DNA from 2 places in the Mesorhizobium sp. B263B2A genome. Region 1 is predicted to be linked to the other one. Evidence: predicted binding sites of a transcription regulator. Region 1 holds the regulator's gene; the other holds the start of a gene.
What was found. Region 1 encodes LexA, which represses DNA repair genes until DNA is damaged. Its sites were predicted from a motif close to TGTTCNNNNTGTGTTCNG; they were not measured.

Region 1 (7,081 bases):
TTGGCGATCATCTGCGGCACCAGCGATGCATCGAAATTAGTATGGCTCTCTGTGTAGACGACGTCCTTGCCCTCGACGAAGCCATTGTCCGTCAGCGCCTTCTTGAAGCCGGCTATGGCGGCGTTCAATTGCGGATGCTCGCCGAAATTGGCGATGCCGATACGGATCTGATCGGCCGCGGCGCTCCCGGCGCTGACCATCAATGCGCCTGCCAGAGCCAATCCCGACAGCCATGCGGATTTCGACTTCAACATCATTTCCTCCCAGATTTGATCAGCGCCGCCTCGGGGCACCTCCAGCGATCATGGTCAGTCCATCGGCGCATGTCAAACATTATATATAATTCTTGCCATCACCAATCATCATATATAATTTCTCCAATGGCAGAGAACGAATGGATCGCGATGCAGGACCAGAAGAACTCCACCAAGACGGAAGCCGCCTACCAGCTTCTGCGGCGCGATATCCTCACCACCCGTCTCATGCCGGGCGCCCCGCTCAAGCTCAGCGCCCTGCGCGGCATCTATGGAGTTGGCTGGACGCCGCTGCGCGAAGCATTGTCGCGCCTCGAAGCCGAACGCCTGGTCACCGCCATCAGCAATCGCGGCTTCGCGGTCGCCCCCGTATCCCGGGCCGAACTTGAGGATCTGGCGCGCGCGAGGATGGTCGTCGAGATACCGCTCTTCCAGGAATCGATGGAGAAAGGCGGCCGGGAGTGGGAAGACGCGGTTGTCACCGCGCACTACCGGCTCGCCCGCTGCAAGACCGCGGTGGACGACCCATCGGATGCCGCCGTCGACCAGTGGGACGAGAACCACGAGGCTTTTCATGCCGCGCTGCTGAGCGCTGCGACATCCAGCTGGCTGTTGCGGTTTCGCTCGACGATCTCGGACCAGCTGCGCCGGCACCATCGCTTTCTTGGGCTGGCGCCGACATTGCGGGCGGCGGCCGGCCTCAAGGACGGCTACGAAGAGGCCATGAACGCGCTGCGCGAGGCGATGGCGATCGAGCACCACACGGCGATCATGGAAGCCGCCCTGGACCGCGACGTCGAGCGGGCAAAAGCGCTGATGACGGCCCACATCGGTTATACGCTGCACGTCTATGTCCACAGCGAGGACGGCGACGCGAACAAGGACGTCGCGCGCGCCGGCAGCTTGAAAGCGGTTGCCGGATGATCTCGGCACCTCCGCATCGTCCGACGCTTGACGAGATTGCCGAAGCCCGCGATCGGCTGGCCGCCTGGCTGCCGCGCACCCCGCTGCTGCGCCTCGATCTTGGCCGTGCCGACCAGCGGATATTCCTCAAGCTCGAGACCCTGTCGCCGATCGGCGCCTTCAAGCTCAGGCCGGCGCTCAATACCTTGCTTTGTCGTGACGCCGATGAACTCAGGCACGGTGTTGCGACCGTCAGTTCGGGCAACATGGCCTATGGGTTGGCCTGGGCGGCACGGGCTCTTGGCGTTCCGATGGCCGCCTACATGTATGCCGGCGCGCCGCAGACCAAGATCGACGGTGTCCGCCGTCTTGGCGGCGAGGTGCGCTTTGTCTCCCACGAGACCTGGTGGCGCTACATCACCGCGATCGAGCGGCCCGACATTGACGAACTTCTCATCAATCCCGTCACCGATCAGGCGGTGTTGGCTGGCAACGGCACCATCGGCCTCGAGATTGTCGAGGATCTGCCGGAGGTCGATTTCGTGCTGACGCCATATGGCGGCGGCGGCATGACGACCGGCGTTGCAAGTGCGCTCAAGGCCCTTCGTCCGCAGGCGAGGGTCTTTGCCGTCGAGGACGAGAACGCGGCGCCGGTCACCGCCGCACTGGCGGCCGGACGTATTGTCGAGATCGAGACACGGCCCTCCTTCATCAAGAGCATTGGCGGTCCCTCCCTGATCCCCGAGCTATGGCCGTTGGCGAACCAGCTCATCGACGGTGCCATCGCCGTCAGCCTGCAACAGGTGACGGAGGCCATGCGGCTCCTGTTCTCGAAGGCCAAGGTCGTCGCCGAGGGCGCGGGCGCCGCCTCGCTGGCCGCGGCTCTCAGCAGTGAGCGGGCGACCGGCAACGTCGTCTGCGTCATCTCCGGCGGCAATATCGATGCGGAATTCTATGCGCAGGTGCTGGCCGGTGCGATCCCGCCAGCCTGATCCCGTACCTGCTTCCGAACCGGCGATTGTTGGCGTTTTGATTTCGTTTCGTTCACGGCAGGCAAGCCGATCGCAAGCGCCGAAATCGGCCTCGACGGGCTCTGCCGTCGGCTGATGCCGAGCCATGTCGCAAGACAGGCCACAGGCTATTAACCAAACATTTCAATGCGGGCGACGGGCGGCAACGGGCGAAAAACCCCGATTTCCGGCCTGTCCGGGCCGCAAATGATTTCGGCTCTCTTACCAAATTCACTAAACTTTAAACGGTTGCAGAACACAACTGGAACAGATAGTGTTTGTTCTGGGTTTGTTTTTCGATTCTGGATCAGAACCATTCTGGATCAAAACCCTTGTCCAGATGCCTTGGGGGCCGCCATGCTGACACGCAAGCAACATGAACTCTTGATGTTCATTCATGAACGGCTCAAGGAAAGCGGTATTCCGCCCTCCTTCGACGAGATGAAAGAGGCGCTCGACCTCGCCTCCAAATCAGGGATCCATCGCTTGATCACGGCGCTGGAGGAACGCGGCTTCATTCGCCGGCTGCCCAACCGGGCGCGTGCGCTGGAAGTGCTGCGGCTGCCGGATTCGATCGCGCCGGGCCTCAACGCGGCAAAGAAGTTCTCGCCAAGCGTCATCCAGGGGAGTCTCGGCCAAGGCGGTCTCGGTCAGGGCAGCCTCGGCCGCCAGATCAAGCCGGCACCGTCGCGCTTTGCCGCTGCTGGCAACGACGACGATGCGGTTCCAGCGGTGTCCATCCCGGTCATGGGTCGCATCGCCGCCGGTGTGCCCATCGATGCCATCCAGCATCAGACGCATACCATCTCGGTGCCGCCGGACATGATCATGGGCGGCGAGCACTATGCGCTGGAAGTCAAGGGCGACTCGATGATCGAGGCCGGCATCTTCGATGGCGACACGGTCATTATCCGCAACGCCGATACGGCGAGCCCGGGCGAGATCGTCGTGGCGCTGGTCGACGAGGAGGAAGCGACCCTGAAGCGGTTCCGCCGCAAGGGTGCTTCGATTGCGCTTGAAGCCGCCAATCCGGCCTACGAGACGCGCATCTTCGGGCCGGACAGGGTCAAGGTGCAGGGCAAGCTGGTTGGGCTGATCAGGCGCTACTGAGCCGGCACGGCACTTGGCTTGTCAGGTTTGCGATAGGGCTCCAGGCCTCTCGCCTCGCGCGAAAACTTTCGCTGCGCGTGCCAGGGCCGATACGGGCTGTCCACCGCGAAGCTGATGGTTGGCGGACCGGTGGCCGATTGGCGGTCGAAGAAGATGGCCGCACTGCCCTTGCGGGCGAGCTGCCGTTTGGTAACGACGAGAACCAGCGGATTGTGGCAGGCATCGTAGGCCGTCGCGTCATTGACGATGATCAGGTCGGCGAAGCCACAGGCCTTCCAGGTATCCTTGCGGTCTTCGACATGCGCTATGATCGCACCGGACGGGTGCCTGGCGAGACAGACACCGTCTGTGCAATAGAACGGCGCTCCCGGCGGGAGATTGACGGCATCAGCAATATCGAATTGTCCATCCGCCTTGTCGAATATTTCCGGCAGGATGATGGTTTCGGATCTCAGCGCGCGCTTCCAGTTGTCGACCGTGAATTCGTTCGGCCGGGCCCGGTTGACGGCGAGTTCGCCATCGCCGATCGGCAGCGCAACCAGCCGCGCGTCTTCCGAGACCAGCACATCCGGCGTGCGCGTATCGGACACCGTCAGCAGGCCGGCGATAGCGAATGGAAGCGCTGCAAGCCGCAGCCACGTCGTCGCCATCGTCGCGATGACCAGGGCAATCGTCACCAGCAGCACGGATTGCTGTGAGATAAGCCCGACCGCATCGACCGGAGAGCGTTCCGATATCCATGCCGAAACGGCGATCATCGCGGTCAGGCCCTTGCCCATCAGGTAAAGGGATGGCGCATCCAACCCGAACGGCATCAGAAGCGCGCTGGCAACGGCCAGGAACATCACGACTGAGACGATCGGCATGACGGCCAGATTGGCGAACAGGCTGAGCGGCGACACCCGCTGGAAATGCCAGATGGCAAACAGCGCCGTGGCGCTGCCGGCGATGATTGAGGTCATGGCCAATCCGCCTGTCGCCAGCAGGAATTTTCTGGTCAGGAAACCGGGCAAGGATCGCTTCGGCGGCGGCGGTCTGGTCTTTCCCGCACGGTGATCCGCCCAGCCGGCATAGGCTCCAACCAGGGCCGCGGTCGCGGCGAACGACATCTGGAAGCTCGGGCCGACCACCTCATGCGGGGAAACCAGGATGACGGCGATCGCCGAGATCGCCAGATTGCGCATGGTTAGAGCCGCGCGATCGAACAGGACGGCAATCAGCATCACCGCCAGCATGATGAAGCTGCGCTCGGCGGCGACGACGACGCCGGAGATGACGAGATAGGCGGCGATCGACAAAAGTGCGGCCGCGGCCGCGTATTTCTTCACCGGCCGGCGCGCGGAAAAGTCGGGGAACAACGCGAAGGCGCCGCGCAGCAGACCCATGATGGTGCCGGCGACCAGCGCCATGTGCAGTCCCGAAATGGAGATGATGTGATAGATGCCGGTGCGCCGCATCGCTTCGTTGATTTCGTCGGGGATGCCGGCGCGCACGCCGACGATCAACGCCGCCGCGATCTCGCCTTCGGCGCCGCCGACGCTGCCCCTGATATGGTCGGCAATGGCTTCGCGGGCGTTTTCTATCGCTGAGGAAAGGCGGGCCGACAGCGGCATGCCACCGTCATCGGCCGCAACGACTTTCGGATTGCCGAGAAAGAACCCGCTGCCGCCGATGCCGGCGAAATAGCTGTCGAAGGAGAAATCGTAGCTCTCCGGCCGCACCGGACCGGTTGGCGGCAACAGCTTGGCGTAGCCCGTGACAAGGGAGCCGGCGGTCATTTCCGGCGGTATCTTGCGTGCCGAAAGCCGAACGCGTTCCGGCGCGTAGCGCAGTTTCGGCCGGGCGGTCGACGTCACGTCGATGGTCAGCCGGATACGGCCGGTCTCCATCTCTTCGATCGAGACCACGCGGCCGCTCAGTTGCGTCGAGATTTCCGAGCCCAGCATCTGGGTTCCCGTGCGCCACGTCTCGACCTTGGCGGCGAGCAAGCCAAGCGCGCACAGCAATGCCGCCGTCATGCACAGATGGGTTTTCGGCCACGAGCGCGAGACAATCGCCAGGAAGCCCATGAGGGCCACCACCGCGACAGGCCTGGCGAAGTCCGGTTCGACGGTCAGCGAAAAATAGCCGATCGCGCCGATTGCAAGGCAAACCGGCACCAGCAGGAAGCCAATGCCGCGGTCAAGCTCCAGCTCCGCCGCCGCAGTGATGCCGTTGCGGAGGCGCGGCAATGACAGCCGGCCGAGTTGCCGGCGCACACGCACGATCCTGCCGGCCGGTGACGGAACTGGGGCGGGGATATCCGGTAGCGACTGCTTGCCTGAACCCGGCACGAGAGGCGATTGCGTCGGCAACTCGGCCGGCAGCGGCATCGCAAACAAGGACCGCTCGCTGACGCCAACAACTGCGTCCTCGCCCTGATCCGAGCCCCGGCTTCGTCCAGCCATCGGGTCTGCCCCTTGCACCCCTGACGCCCTATGGTACATGAACGCGCGACGCGCGAAAGTCCCCGCACCCCACACCCCGCTTCAGACGCTTCCCGAGAGTTCAATGTCCGACAAGGTCGTCACCCGTTTTGCCCCCTCGCCCACCGGCTACCTGCACATCGGCGGCGCGCGCACGGCGCTGTTCAACTGGCTGTATGCAAAGCATACCGCCGGCACGATGCTGCTGCGCATCGAGGACACCGATCGCGAGCGTTCGACCGAGGCGGCGACGGCCGCGATCCTGGACGGCCTCACCTGGCTCGGTCTGGGCTGGGATGGCGACGCGGTTTCGCAGTTCGAGCGCGCGCCGCGACACCGCGAGGTGGCCGAGGAGCTGGTGCGCCTGGGCAAGGCTTATTACAGCTACGAGACCCCCGCCGAACTCGAGGCGATGCGCGAGGCAGCGCGCGCCAAGGGCCTGCCGCCGCGCTACAACGGCCAGTGGCGCGATCGTGATCCGTCCGAAGCCCCGCCCGGCGTCAAGGGCGCAATCCGTGTCAAGGCGCCGACGGAGGGCGAGACCGTGGTGCACGACCGCGTGCAGGGCGAGGTGCGCTTCCCCAACAAGGATCTCGACGACTTCATCATCCTGCGCTCCGACGGCAACCCGACCTACATGCATGCCGTCGTCGTCGACGATCACGACATGGGCATCACCCACATCATCCGTGGCGACGATCACCTGACCAATGCCGCCCGCCAGACCGTGATCTACAACGCCATGGGTTGGGATGTGCCGTCGATGTCGCACATCCCGCTGATCCATGGCGCCGACGGTGCCAAGCTGTCGAAGCGGCACGGCGCGCTTGGCGTCGAGGCCTACCGCGCCATGGGCTACCTGCCGGAAGCACTGCTCAACTACCTGGCGCGCCTGGGCTGGAGCCACGGCGACGACGAGATCATGTCGATCAAGGACATGGTGTCCTGGTTCGACATAGGCGACGTCAACAAGGGCGCGGCCCGTTTCGATTTCGCCAAGCTGGAGGCGATCAACGGCGCCCATATGCGCCGCATGGCCGATGCCGAACTGTTGGACATCTTCATCGCCACCCTGCCCTATCTCGAGGGTGGCCCGGCGATGGCCGCGCGCCTCGACGACCGCAACAAGGCGCAGCTGCTGGCAGCGCTGCCCGGCCTGAAGGAGCGCGCCAAGACGCTGGTCGAGCTCGTCGACGGCGCCGCCTTTCTGTTTGCCACGCGGCCGCTGCCGATCGACGACAAGGCGGCGCTCCTGCTCAACGACGATGCCCGCAGGATCCTGCGCGGCGCTCACGAAGCTTTGAACGCGCTGTCGGGCGCTGGCCGGGCCGGGGCGGGG
Region 2 (7,081 bases), on a different contig from region 1:
TTTTCCATTGCCCTGATGCCGATGGTCAGGTGCTGCGCCACCTGGCGCTTGTAGAACTCGGTCGCCATGCCGGGCAGCTTCAACTCGCCGTGCAGCGGCTTGTCGGAAACGCATAGCAGCGTGCCGTACGGCACGCGGAAGCGGAAACCATTGGCCGCGATCGTCGCCGATTCCATGTCGAGCGCGATGGCGCGCGATTGCGACAGGCGCTGCACCGGTCCGCGCTGGTCGCGCAATTCCCAGTTGCGGTTGTCGATGGTGGCGACCGTGCCGGTGCGCATGATGCGCTTCAGATCGTAGCCCGACAGGCCCGTGACTTCGGCAACCGCTTCCTGCAGCGCGACCTGGATCTCGGCCAGCGGCGGGATCGGCACCCAGACTGGAAGATCGTCGTCGAGGACGTGGTCCTCGCGCACATAGGCGTGCGCCAGCACATAGTCGCCCAGCGCCTGCGTGTTCCGCAGCCCGGCGCAGTGGCCAAGCATCACCCAGGCATGCGGCCTCAGCACCGCGATATGGTCGGTGATCGTCTTGGCGTTGGAAGGCCCAACCCCGATATTGACCATGGTGATGCCGCCATGGTTCGGCTTCTTCAGGTGGTAGGCCGGCATTTGCGGCAGGCGGGCGGGCGGGGTGCCCTCGCTTGCCGCGCTGGCGCCGGCGCGGGTCACGACATTGCCCGGCTCGACGAATTCCACATAACCGCCGCCGCCATTCTCCATCAGGCCACGCGCACGGGCGACGAACTCGTCGATGTAGAACTGGTAGTTGGTGAACAGCACGAAGTTCTGGAAATGCTGCGGGCTGGTGGCCGTATAATGGGTCATGCGGTGCAGCGAATAGTCGATGCGTTGCGCCGTGAACGGTGCCAGCGGCCTTGGTTCGCCGAAGGCCACTTCGAACGTGCCGTTGGCGATCTGGTCGTCGGTGCCGTCCAGGTCCGGAACGTCGAACAGGTCGCGGATCGGCCGCTTGATGCGTTCGGCGGCGGCCCCGTCGACATAGGTGCCTTCCAGGAAGGCGAAATGCAGCGGGATCGGCGTGGTCGATTCCGAGACCGTCACCGACACGCCATGATTGCGCATGATCAGGCGAAGCTGCTCGACCAGGTAATTCTCGAACAGTTGCGGCTGGGTAATCGTGGTGGCGAAATGGCCAGGTGTCGGCATATGGCCGTAGGCTTGGCGTGAATCGACCTGGGTAAACGAATTCGTGGTGACGCCGATCTCCGGGTAGAAGGCCCGGTAGCGCTTGCTGCCGTCGGCGCCGGCGGCCAGTGCCGCGAAGGAGTCGCGCAGGAACTTGGTATTGCGATCGTAAAGCGCCTGCAGCGCCGCGACGGCTTTCTCGGCCCTGTCAAAGCTTTGCCGGCCAAAAGGCTCCGGCATCACGACTGATTCTATGGCTTGGGGGTAGATTCGCTTTTCCATAGCTCAATATAGAGACTTGGATGGGCGGTTGGGAGGGGTGTCGCTGTCGAAGGCGCCCAAAGCGCGATTTTTTCTTCACCCACGCTGCAGGCTGACCAGCAGCACGAAGCCGACACCTGACTTCCTCAGCGCCGGAGCCTCGATGGTCGAGCCGGCATCGGCGCGCATCATCGGCACGGCCAGGACCGGGGCGGCCAGGAGCACCAGGATAAGCGCCGCCCGCGGCAAAAGCCGGAGGGTCTTGAGGGCGTTGGCGGCGATGCGGTTCATGATGTCTGTGCTTTTCTTTTCGAGGTTTTCTGGTTTCAGTGGCGAAGGTTGGTCGGGCAGGCGAGACCGCAAAGTCTGGTGGCTTCGTCCCAGGAGCGGGCCGGACGGCCTGCTTCGGCGACGAGAATGGCGAAGAACATTCCAAACAGGCTCATCAGCAGGCAGACGATGGTGAAGCGGCGAGCAAGCATCGGTGGTGTCTCCTTCAACACGCCGGAGAATGCCCTGACGCCTGTGAACCGGCTCTGAGACCGGCGTTCATCTGCGGTTCAAATTGATTGACGGGATCTGACTGGCCCGAGGACGGCCAACAGCGGCAAGGCATGGAGCGCCGGCGCCCGGCGTGTCGATGAAACGAAAACGGGGCCCGTCAGGGCCCCGTGGTCATGTCGCAAGGCTGCAGCCGATCAGAGCTTATGCCAGGTCTGGCTCTTGCAGATCAGTCCGCCTAGCACGCAGCCGCTCATCTTGAGCGAGGTGCCCGAAAGCGTCGCCTTGCCGGAATAGGTCTTGTCGTTCGCCGGATCGGTGATGTTGCCGGTGTACTTGTTGTCGCCGGCCGCCTTGAGCGAGCCGATGGTCTTGCCGGCATATTTGCCGGATTTGAGCGTGATGGAGAACGAGCCGCCGCCGGATATGGCCGCGGTGTCGCCGGCCTGCGTTTTCCAGTTGCCCTCGATCGGATCGGCCCACGCCGCGCCCGCCATGATCAATGTGGCTGCAAGGGCCAGGCTCACTTTTCGAAACATGTTCTTCCTCCCTTTGGATAGCCGGCCGGATGCTCCGCCTCGCCGGTCTGCCGCTTACGCAAACGTAAGCTAATCCAGCTCCCATCAAAACAAAAGCGGTGCCGTTGCGGAAGAGTTTCCGATTTTGAAGGCGCCTGAAAGCGCGCCTTCGGCGAGAAAATGAAACGATCGCCGGATTGGCTTTGTCTCCCGTGGTTAGCGGAGTGTTGATTCCCACCCTGAAAATTTTCGTCAAATTTTGCGAAAACCGGCCGAATTGCTGGCTTCGTATCCTTAACGAATTTTTGTGTTTACCTCTTGTTTTAGCTTTGTTTTCCTCAAATTAAGCACGCCATTTAACGGCGGATTCAAGCCTGCGCGGCATTCTCGAAAGCATCGAAAGAGCGGCCCGGACAAGACAAACGGAGGCAGCTCTCGGGAGCCAGACAGGGGACTAAAATGGCACGTTTTGAAATGCTTGAAGCAGGTTTCGGCACCATGGGGGCAACTGCCCAGGCCGACATCCTTTTCGAACTGGGCATGATGTATGCAACCGGCCGCGATTGCGAGACCGACGTCGTCGCCGCCCACAAATGGTTCAACATCGCCGCCATCAAGGGCTCGGCCCGCGCCGCGGAATTGCGCTCGGAACTGTCGGCGGCCATGTCGAAGGTCGAGATCGCCAAGGCGCTGCGCGAAGCCCGCGAATGGATGACCATGCACTGAGTTCCACCAGACGGGCACGCTCCGGCCAAGACCGCGGAGACGGTCGGGCCACGACAGGGACAAGGCTGCGCAGACAGCCAGGCTACAGGCCATCAACGACAAGAATGCGGCAGGCCAGACAGGTCCAAGCCGTGCGAAAGACCATGATCCCGAAATGGGAATCCGGTTTTCAGGCCGAGATCATGGGCTTGGAAAAGACAGGGAAGGCGCGTTGGGCTCGGGGTGCGGGGGCGCTTGCGGAACAGCCCGACGAGCGAAAAGCCACGACCAGCCGAAACAAGGCTGGCGTGGCTTTTTTGCGTGGATGAGGGACCCCAGGCCCAATCGAGCGGCGCCAATGCGCCTAGACAGGCCCAATGAAGGATGAAATTGTCCGGCCTCTCTGGAAGAAGCGCGGCCGGGCGGCCGTGCGTGAGTGGAGGAGTTCTATCACCATGAAAAAAATGAGTATTTTGAGCGCGGCCATTTTCGGCCTGATGATGAGCGCGCCGGTCGCGTTCGCCGACGACATCACCGTTTCGGTGGTCGGCCCGATGACCGGTCAGCTCGCCACCATCGGCGATCAGTTCAAGCAGGGCGCACAGGCCGCCGCCGATGCCATCAACGCCGCGGGCGGTGTCAACGGCTCGATGATCAAGCTCGACATCGAGGACGACCAATGCGATCCCAAGCAGGCCGTGTCGGTCGCCAACCGCATCGTGGCCAATGGCGTCAAGTTCATCGATGGCCATGCCTGCTCGGGCTCGAGCATTCCGGCCTCGGCCGTCTATGCCGAAGCCGGCTTTCTGATGATGAGCCCGGCCTCCTCGAACCCGGTGTTGACCGACGCCGCGGCCAAGGCCGGCTGGCCGACGATCATGCGCCTCTATACGCGTGACGACGCGCAGGGCGCCTTCATTGGCCCATGGATCGCCAAGAAGTATGCCGGCAAGAACGTCGTCATCCTGCACGACAAGAGCGCTTATGGCCAGGGCGTGGCCGACGCCGTCAGGGCAACCATGAACACCGGTGGCCTGAAGGAAGTCTATTATGACGCCATCAATCCCGGTGAGAAGGACTATTCGGCCCTTGTCACCAAACTCAAGGATCTGAAGGCCGACGTCGTCTATTTCGGCGGCTATCATCCTGAAGCCGGCCTGATCCTGCGTCAGTCGGCCGAACAGAACCTGAAGTTCCAGCTGATCATGCCGGACTCCATTGCCTCGCCGGAATTCTGGCAGGTTGCCGGCCCGGCCGGCGAGGGCACCATGTTCGTGTTCCCGTCGGATCCGCAGGCAAAGCCGGAAGCCAAGGCAGCGGTCGAGAAGATCAAGGCCGGCGGTTTCGTGCCCGAGGGCTTCACGCTGTTCTCATACGCCGTGGTCCAGGCGTTCGCCGAAGGCATCAAGCGCGCCGGCAGCGACGATCCGGCCAAGGTTGCCGAAGCCCTGAAGAACGGCACGCCGATCAGCACCGTTGTCGGCGATGTCACCTTCGACGAGAAGGGCGACCTCAAGAATGCCAGCTACGACATCAACCAGTGGCACGACGGCAAGTACGCGCCAATCGCGCAGTAATCGCTGCCTATTTCGCTGTTGGAAATGGCCGGGCTTGCCCGGCCATTTTCGTTTTGGTCGGCACTCTATGGCGGCCCCCTCTGTCCTGCCGACATAGCTATTTTAGTCAACCAGCAACCAGGCGTTCAGCCATGGCTGTCCTCGGCGAACCGGACCAGCACGGTCCCGTCGGTGACCTGCGACCCTTCGGTGGCGATCTCCGCGATCAGCCCGTCATGCGGCGCGGCGATGGTGTGCTCCATCTTCATCGCTTCGAGGATCAGCAGCGGCTGGCCCTTGATCACCGCATCGCCCTTCGCCACGCGCACAAGCTTCACCAGCCCCGGCATCGGCGCGCGCAGGCTGCCGGAGGCGGCAGCCGCCTCATCCGCCCTTGCTAGCGGGTCCGGAACCGCGAATGTATAGCCAACGGCGCCTTCGAACACGGTGACGTGGCCGGGCCAGCGGGCGAGGCGCGGAACGGCGCGGAAATCATGCGAATTGGTGCTGTCATAGGGTGCGTCGAGCGCGACCTGGAAGCGCCCGTCCGGCCGCACCGAAACCTTTGCCACAATGTCGTCCTCGCCGAACTTCAGCCGCGTACGCCGCGCCACGCCGTGGAAATGCGCATAGCCGGCAAGCGACGACCATGGGTCGTCCGAACCCGGCGATGCCTCCGCGCCGGAGGCGGCGAGGGCGGCTGCCGAGATGACCTCGCCGCTCGGCGGCGCGACCTCGGTCAGCACCACTTGATGTCTGCCGATCAAGCTCGTGTCGACGTCTCCGGCGCAAAAATCCGGATCGGCCGCCAGAGCTGCAAGAAAGGCGGTGTTGACGGTGGAGCCGGCAATCTCGGTTTGCGACAACGCCGTACGGAGCGCCTCCAGCGCTGCCTGCCTGTCCTTCGCATGGACGACAAGCTTGGCGATCATCGGATCGTAATAGGGCGAGATGGCATCGCCGGCCCGCACGCCGGTCTCGATACGCATCGTGGCCCCTTCGGCGGCTGCTTCAGGAAATTTCAGATGATGCAGCATGCCGGTTGCCGGCAGGAATCCCTTGGCCGCATCCTCCGCATAGATGCGCGCTTCGAAAGCATGGCCGGCAAGCGCGATCTCGCTCTGCGTCTTCGGCAGCTTTTCGCCGCTGGCGACGCGCAGCTGCCATTCGACCAGATCGGTGCCCGTGACCATCTCGGTGACTGGATGCTCGACCTGCAGGCGCGTGTTCATTTCCATGAACCAGAAGCGGTCGGCTTGCAGGCCTTGCGAGGCGTCGACGATGAATTCGATGGTGCCGGCGCCGGAATAGCTGATCGCCTTGGCGGCCTTTACAGCGGCGTCGGTCATGGCCTTGCGCAATGCCGGCGTCATGCCGGGGGCAGGGGCTTCCTCGATCACTTTCTGGTGGCGGCGCTGCGCCGAGCAGTCGCGTTCGTAAAGATGCACGGCGTTGCCGAAATTGTCGCCGAACACCTGCACTTCGATGTGCCGTGGCTTGTCGACATATTTCTCGACCAGCACGCGGTCGTCGCCGAAAGCGGCCTTTGCCTCGCGCCGGGCGCTGGATAGAGCCTCGGAGAAATCATCTGGATGTTCGACCCGGCGCATGCCCTTGCCACCACCGCCGGCGCGCGCCTTGATCAGCACGGGATAGCCGATTTCGCGTGCCTTGGAGGCGAGCAGCACGATCTCCTGTGCCTCGCCATGGTAGCCCGGAACGACCGGAACGCCGGCCTTCTCCATCAGCCGCTTGGCGGCGTCCTTGAGCCCCATGGCACGGATCGAGGCGGCCGACGGGCCGATGAAGATGAGCCCTGCCGCCACCACCTGGTCGACGAAATCAGGGTTTTCCGACAGGAAACCATAGCCGGGATGGATGGCCTGTGCCCCTGTGGCCAGGGCCGCCGCGACGATCCGGTCGCCGCGCAGATAGCTCTCGCCGACCGGCGAGGAGCCGATATGCACCGCCTCGTCGGCCATCTCGACATGCAGCGACTTCGCGTCGGCATCCGAATAGACGGCAACAGTGTGCACGCCCAGCTTGCGCGCCGTGCGGATGACGCGGCAGGCGATCTCGCCCCGATTGGCGATCAGGATCTTGGCGAACATGGAGCCTCCCGGTTTTGCCTCGGGCGGCGCTGGTTCGGCAGATGCCCGGCTATTTCGAAGCAGCGATCTCGCAGGCGCCGCCCGTCGTCACCCTGTGGCGGGCGACCGTACCCTCGCAGGATTTCATCGCCAGATCCTCGGCCACTTTCTGAGAGGGAGCGTTCAGCTTTGCGCCGCAGATGATATACAGCGATCTCACCCGTGTATAAGGCGTGGTGGCGTAGGCCGAATGGCCGCCCGCCGCAATATAGGCCTTGTAAGCCTTGGTGCATGGTGCCTTC

Region 2: the regulator LexA is predicted to act here: its motif matches at 2,748-2,765, upstream of LB568_RS02310 (sel1 repeat family protein).

What each region holds. Positions count from the first base shown of each region.
Region 1 is NZ_JAIUIU010000003.1:280,130-287,210, reverse strand. Features, by position in the region: gene LB568_RS08645 (ABC transporter substrate-binding protein) at 1-254, opposite strand, end outside; gene LB568_RS08640 (GntR family transcriptional regulator) at 381-1,178, shown strand; gene LB568_RS08635 (pyridoxal-phosphate dependent enzyme) at 1,175-2,149, shown strand; gene lexA (transcriptional repressor LexA) at 2,525-3,277, shown strand; gene LB568_RS08625 (ComEC/Rec2 family competence protein) at 3,271-5,724, opposite strand; gene gltX (glutamate--tRNA ligase) at 5,828-7,081, shown strand, end outside.
Region 2 is NZ_JAIUIU010000001.1:461,622-468,702, reverse strand. Features, by position in the region: gene LB568_RS02330 (AMP nucleosidase) at 1-1,388, opposite strand, end outside; gene LB568_RS02325 (hypothetical protein) at 1,506-1,700, opposite strand; gene LB568_RS02320 (hypothetical protein) at 1,736-1,891, opposite strand; gene LB568_RS02315 (DUF2147 domain-containing protein) at 2,108-2,449, opposite strand; gene LB568_RS02310 (sel1 repeat family protein) at 2,888-3,154, shown strand; gene LB568_RS02305 (branched-chain amino acid ABC transporter substrate-binding protein) at 3,589-4,710, shown strand; gene LB568_RS02300 (acetyl/propionyl/methylcrotonyl-CoA carboxylase subunit alpha) at 4,836-6,800, opposite strand; gene LB568_RS02295 (hypothetical protein) at 6,850-7,081, opposite strand, start outside.